DNA from 2 places in the Neptunomonas sp. ABH4_499 genome. Region 2 is predicted to be linked to the other one. Evidence: predicted binding sites of a transcription regulator. Region 2 holds the regulator's gene; the other holds the start of a gene.

Region 1 (3,417 bases), on a different contig from region 2:
CAATCCAAGAAACAAAGATTGTACCCACAACACGAAGGTTAAGTGCTGCAAGGCCGCGGGCAATCCCCACACCTAATACCGCACCCACCAAGGTGTGAGTGGTGGAGATCGGTAAGCCTGTACCGGATGCAACCACAACAGTGCTGGCGGCAGCTAGTGTTGCTGCAAAACCACGGCTTGGCGTAAGTTCAGTGATGTTGTTACCGACGGTGGCGATGACTTTATGACCGTACATGATCAAGCCTGCTACGATACCGGCACCGCCTAAAAGCAGAATCCAAGAGGGCATGGCAGATTTCTGAACCACTTCACCGCCGGAAGCAACAACACCGACAATGGCCGCCAGAGGACCAACCGCGTTGGCTACGTCGTTAGAGCCGTGAGCAAAGGCCATGGCGCACGCTGTGAACATCATCAGGACGCCGAACACTTTCTCTACGCTGGCAAAGTGGTAATCCTTATCGGCTTCTTTATCCACCTTGATCTTACGCAGCATCAAGATGCCTAAGCTCATGATAATGGCACCAATCAATACAGAGATCATCGCGCTTTGGGCAAAGCTTAAGTGCAGGCCAATGTGTTTTAAGCCTTTAGTGAAGGTCACCATCGAGATGATGAAGCCCACCATAAAGATGTACACAGGCACGTACTTTTTGGAGTTTGCAAACGGATCTTGCGTATCCAATATGAGCTTTTGAACGCTTCGGAATATAAAGAAAGCGATTATGCCGGCCGTGACGGGCGATACGACCCAGCTGGCGACGATACTGGAGACTTTACCCCAGTTAACCGCGTCCGCTGAAATGCCTACCGCTGCAAAGCCAACAATCGCACCGACGATTGAGTGAGTCGTTGATACTGGCCAGCCAAAGTGCGTTGCCACCAGCAACCAAATACCCGCGGCCAATAATGAGGCCATCATGCCGAAGACGAGTAGGTCAGGTGAACCCGAAAGAATACCTGGGTCGATGATGCCTTTACGAATGGTAGAGGTCACCGCGCCACCGGCTAAATAAGCACCAGCGAATTCAAAAAGAATAGCGATGATGATCGCTTGTTTTAGGGTCAGCGCTTTTGAACCAACGGATGTTCCCATCGCGTTTGCTACATCGTTTGCGCCCACACCCCAGGCCATGAAGAAACCAAAAATACACGCAAGTATGACGATGATGTCGCCGTACTGGGCCACAATATCCATGATAATGCCTTTAGATCAGAGTTGATTAACGAGCCAGAAGCAGTTGTAGGCGGCTGCCTACCTGTTGAGCACGGTCGGCTAAGTCGCCGATCCCGCTGATGACTTGATATAAGAACATCGCATCGATCGGGTACATATCCCGTTCGATCGCAAACAGCGCAGCACGAATGGTGCGTTCGTATTCGTCGTTTTTGTGTTCCAAGCGATCCAGTTCGATCAGCATTTTTTCGACCACTTCAACTTCGCGGCCTCGGAATCCAGTACTGACCAACTCGTCGAGTTCTTGAAGCGCTTCGACCGCTTGGCGGGAGGTCGCCAGTGCCGATTCTACGAATTTCAGCATAATGCTCTGGACTTGTGCCGGGATTGGCATCTTACGGCCTAACATTACCCCCGCAATGTCTTTGGCGCGGTTGGCAATTTTGTCCTGCATGCGCAGCAGTTCGAGTAGATCTGTACGCGGAACAGGAAGAAAGATACTGTTAGGTAGGTTTTGGCGAACATCCTTTTTCAATCGATCGGCTTCACCTTCCAGCACAGCGATATCATGTTGGATGGTTTCGGCCTTTGCCCAATCATCCGCCATTACGGCATTGAAGAAAGGGGTCAGTTGCTCAGCGCATGCTTGTGCTTTCTCGATGTGTTCCTGCATCGGTTTAAAAGGAGAGCGTGCAAACATTTGCATGATCGGATTGTTGGTAATCATAACCTAAGCCCGTTTAGGATTGAGTTGCGCGCAAGTATAAAGAGCGTAGCCGCTCCTGAGTAGTCAAAATATCACCAAAATGTCATGTTTTTGCCAAAATTTTGAAACTTTTTTATTTAACATTTTTGTTGGAATGTATAAATGGCTTTGGAAACCGAACTTAAGCTTTTGATCAACGAACGCGATGCGGTCGCCCTAGCTACGCTTAACTGTTTGAAAGGCAGTGAGTTTGTGGGTAAGCAAACGCTTTTAAATGTGTACTTCGACACCCCTGATTTGCAGCTGACTCAGCACAAAGTCGCTTTACGCATCCGAAAGCAGGGAAACCGCTGGATTCAGACGGTCAAAACCCGAGGTAAAAGTGTCAATGGTTTGCATCAGCGCGGTGAGTGGGAGTGGGATTTACCCGAAAACGCACTGGATTTCTCAAAATTAAACGAAGCTCAGTGGCCAGAGGCGCTAAAACCCGAGGTACTGGCGGATGAGATTATGCCCATTTTTACCACTGATTTTGAACGTTCCACTTGGAATGTTGAAAAGGGTGATGCGCTGATCGAGTTGGTTTTGGATCAGGGAGAGGTCTCTTATGAGGATAAACATTCCATTGAAAATGTTTATAAAGACCCGATTCTTGAGTTGGAATTGGAGTTAAAAAAAGGATCTGTTGAGGCGCTTTTGGATTTGAAATCACAGTTGATGCAAGCGCTAAGCAGTCTTAGCCCGTCAGATGTCTCGAAAGCGGAGCGCGGTTATCGGCTATTTGATCAGGCGCAGGCGACGCGCGGTTAAGCGGTGCTACACTTGACGGTAAGTGTTTGTTTGCTTTGAGAGCATGTAAGGAGAATAAGGATGAGCCTTCAATTAACCCCCGTACCGAATACATTATCAGCGTTGGCTGAACGTGTTTGGGAGCGGATGGAGCCTATATGGCTCACCTTAGACGATGCTTCTATGCAATCGGCGCTTCTGTCTAAAGACGCGATCATCCAAGTAGGCCTTGGCAGTGACTTTGTGGTTGAACAGTGCGAGCGACATCCCGACTGGCTACAAACGATCGTTACTGAGCATGCATTTGAGGTCGACTGGCAAGAAGCGGATGTACATCAGTCGGTGGCTAAGGCGCTAGAAGGGATCAAAGAGGAAGCGCCTTTAATGACGGCACTCCGCACGCTGCGTAATCAGTGGATGATCCGCATTATATGGCGAGATCTTTTGCGTGTGGGCTCCATGGAACAAACCGTTCGGGAGCTTAGCTGGATGGCGGATGCGCTGATCGATGGCGCATTAAACAATCTTTACGACCAGCTGACCGAGCGCTTTGGGACCCCGATGGGAGAGGACCCCATTACCGGTGAGAAAACCGCTCAACGCATGGTGGTTATCGGTATGGGGAAATTGGGCGCCTACGAGTTGAACCTCTCATCCGACATTGATTTGATGTTTACCTTTCAAGAGAAAGGTAAAACAGAGGGCGCGCGCCGCTCTTTGGATAACCAAGAATTCTTTATTCGGC
Region 2 (3,417 bases):
CAGTCGACGATTAAGCCGCCTGCGTTTTGCAGATCATCTCGTTAGGGAAGTGGCAGGTAAACGTACTGCCCTTTCCTAATTCGCTGTGAATCTCTAGGCGCGCCCCGTGTCGATAGAGGGCGTGTTTCACAATCGCAAGACCCAGCCCCGTGCCGCCTGTGGCGGTCGAGCGGCCTTCATCCACCCGATAGAATCGCTCGGTTAGGCGAGGTATGTGGATTGAGTCGATCCCGATGCCGTTATCCTTCACCGAGAAATGCCCACCTTTACCATCCACCCACCAACGTATGTGGATCTCACCACCATTCGGCGTGTAACGCACCGCGTTGTACACCAGGTTCGAGAAGGCGCTGTGCAGCTCCTGTGGTTGGCCTAACAGATCGTACTCATCGTCGGCTTGTAAGGTCAGGGTATGGCCGCGCTCCTGTGAGAGCACCGATGCATCATGGTGAATGGTCGAGAGCAACGCACCCAGCTCAATGGGGTGCTCATCGTGCACTTGCTGGCTCGACTCAAGTCTTGAAAGCAGTAATAAGTCAGAGACCAGATTTTCCATTCGGTTGGATTGGGCCAGCATCTGCTTGAGGGCTCGCTGCATCGCGTTGGGTAATGGTTGATCTTGGAAGGTCTCAAGATACCCGCGGATCACCGTAAGCGGCGTACGCAGCTCGTGGGAGGCGTTGGCCACAAAGTCCTGTCGGGTTTGTTCTAGGCGGACCAGTCGCGTGATGTTACGCACCACCAACAGGCGATCGTTATCGCCAAACTTCATGATTTGATATTGTAAAATGGTGTCCGATTGAACAGGGCTTGGCAGCTGAATCGGCTCATCGTACTGATGTTTTCGATAGTAGCGAATAAAGCGCGGATCACGCAGTAAGTTCATCACCGGCATACCGCGGTCACTGCCGTGCTTGAAGCCTAGAAGTTGCTCGGCGGCGCGGTTCCACCACTCGAGGTTGTGATTTTGATCGATGATGACGATGCCATCGGGCAGCGCAGCCGAGGATTGCTCAAAGCGATTGATGATTTTTTTGAGTTCAAGGCGGCGCTTATGATGGCGCTTTTGGAGTCGATGTAGGTCGTCAAACAACTCGCCCCACACCTGATCGGATTCGGGAACCGGTTGATCATGATTGTGCAGCCAAGCTTGAAGGCGGGCCAGCTGTTTGAGCTGAAAAAACGCCCACACTAAAAGGCCAATCACGATGCCCCAACTGATCGATCCGAACATCAAACCGATCACACCGAAGATCGCCGCATACATCACTAACTGACTGATGGCGGCTTTAGGAAAACTTTGCATGTGACTCCACATCATTCAGGCGAACGGGGCGTTTGGTCGACGCCCTTAAAGCTGTCACCCGATCACTTGCGGATAAAAACGCAGATTAGGCGACCTGAGTTGAGAAACGGTACCCTGTTCCCCGCACCGTTTGTACCAGATGATCATAATCGCTGCCAAGTGCTTTTCGAAGGCGACGGATATGCACATCAACGGTTCGCTCTTCTACATAGACATTTCCGCCCCACACCATATCCAGCAGCTGACCACGAGAGTAAGCTCGGTCTTGGTGGGTCATGAAAAACTGCAGTAAGCGAAATTCGGTCGGGCCAAGCTCTAGTGCTTTGCCACCGGCGGTCACACGGTGTGAGATAGGGTCCAACGTTAGGCCCTCAACCGTGACGGGCTCTTCGATCCCTTTTGGTGTCGCGCGGCGCAAAACGGCCTTAAGGCGCGCCACCAGTTCACGCGGGGAGAACGGCTTGGTGATGTAATCATCCACACCCGCTTCCAGACCTTTAATTTTGCTGTCTTCTTCGCCTTTGGCGGTCAGCATGATGATCGGGATATCGGCCGTGGTTTCATCTTTGCGTAGACGGCGGGCCAGTTCGATGCCGCTCACGTTGGGCATCATCCAGTCCAGCAGGATCATGTCCGGCTGTCGATCAATGATCTTTGCGTGCGCATCCTGCGCATTCTCAGCTTCGATGCACTCGTATCCAGCCATTTCCAAGGCTACGGCAATCATTTCACGAATCGGTGCTTCGTCATCGACGATCAGCACGGTTTTACTTGCAGACATGTGGGCGCCTCTACGCTTTTTGTTCGATCCTAAAAAGTCGCGAGTATTACAGTCTTTTTATGTGACAGAAATATGACAGATCGACATCAAACTGTCATAAAGTGTAAAACAATTCCGGCAAAAACCACTAATTCGGCCCAATGATTGTTCAAAAAGGCTTTAAAGCACGCATCGCGGTCCCGATCACGGATCAGAGTTTGCTGATACACAAAGAAGCCGATGGCCGCACACAAGCTTGCGTAGTAGATCCACCCCAGCGACTCCAAGACGCCAACTAAGGCTAACAGGACAATCGCCAACAGCTGCAGTAGGCCAATAATGACCTTATCCTGCTCGCCAAACAGAATCGCGGTGGATTTCACCCCGATTTTGAGATCATCGTCCCGATCCACCATGGCGTATTGGGTATCGTAAGCCACGGTCCACAAAATTTTTGCTAGGAAGATCAACCAGGCAGTGAGCGGAAGCGTCTCGTTAACGGCGGTAAACGCCATCGGAATGGCCCAGCCAAAGGCAGCCCCTAAGACCACTTGGGGCAGATGAGTATGGCGCTTCATAAACGGGTATAACGCAGCTAAAAAGAGCGCCCCAAAGGACATCAACACCGTGGTCGCGTTGGTAAAGAGCACCAAGATAAACGCCGCGATCATTAACCCCGCAAAAAGCCCCAAGGCTTCTTTTGAGCTGATTAACTTTTGCGCTAACGGTCGTCCTGCTGTGCGTTTAACGTGACCATCGATGTGGCGATCCGCAAAATCATTGATCACACAGCCTGCGGAGCGGGTCAGAAATACCCCGACAACGAAGATCAGTAATAAAGAGACACTCGGTACCCCCTCAGAGGCGATCCAAAGCGCCCATAGCGTTGGCCATAGTAGCAGGTAGCTGCCAATCGGCTTATCAAAGCGCGTCAGGCGCACGTACACGGATAAGCGTTCTTTTAAGCTAAGGGTGGGGTAAGTGTCCGTTGCAGCCATGCCTGCTCCCTGATCCGAAAACGATTAAAAACGGTGCGGTTGGTAGTCTACCTGCTCCAATGGGGGAAGAAAAACCTCGGCCACTAAGAGCGGTTTTCCAGATAAACAAAACACCGAGCGACGTGCCCATAAGGTATGCTCACGCTCTTTTAGGCGAGCGGTTTGGAGTGGTCCGCGGCGCATGGTGCGGTCTTTAAAGAGCACACTGCCAAGCGAGCGCTGACCAATGCCATACAGCTGACGCTCGCTGCCGATCAACGTGGTAACCGGAATAATCGTGCGCGCCACAACCCAAGATTGCTCGCAGCCTTCTAAAGATACGGTGCGGATGAGGGCTTTTTGCCGTGCGGGAA

The links. The regulator PhoB, encoded in region 2, activates phosphate uptake and scavenging genes when phosphate is short. The targets are predictions, from matches to a motif close to TGTCATANNNNTGTCANA.
Region 1: a site for PhoB is predicted at 1,974-1,991, ahead of ACXAF9_RS09080 (TIGR00153 family protein). Genes of this name have one in related genera too.

The regions. Positions count from the first base shown of each region.
Region 1 covers NZ_JBSWXK010000007.1:95,060-98,476, forward strand. Annotated here, with positions in the region: gene ACXAF9_RS09075 (inorganic phosphate transporter) at 1-1,198, opposite strand, end outside; gene ACXAF9_RS09080 (TIGR00153 family protein) at 1,224-1,904, opposite strand; gene ACXAF9_RS09085 (CYTH domain-containing protein) at 2,046-2,693, shown strand; gene glnE (bifunctional [glutamate--ammonia ligase]-adenylyl-L-tyrosine phosphorylase/[glutamate--ammonia-ligase] adenylyltransferase) at 2,754-3,417, shown strand, end outside.
Region 2 covers NZ_JBSWXK010000024.1:7,628-11,044, forward strand. Annotated here, with positions in the region: gene cysZ (sulfate transporter CysZ) at 1-14, shown strand, start outside; gene phoR (phosphate regulon sensor histidine kinase PhoR) at 11-1,306, opposite strand; gene phoB (phosphate regulon transcriptional regulator PhoB) at 1,392-2,087, opposite strand; gene ubiA (4-hydroxybenzoate octaprenyltransferase) at 2,174-3,064, opposite strand; gene ACXAF9_RS17085 (chorismate--pyruvate lyase family protein) at 3,089-3,417, opposite strand, start outside.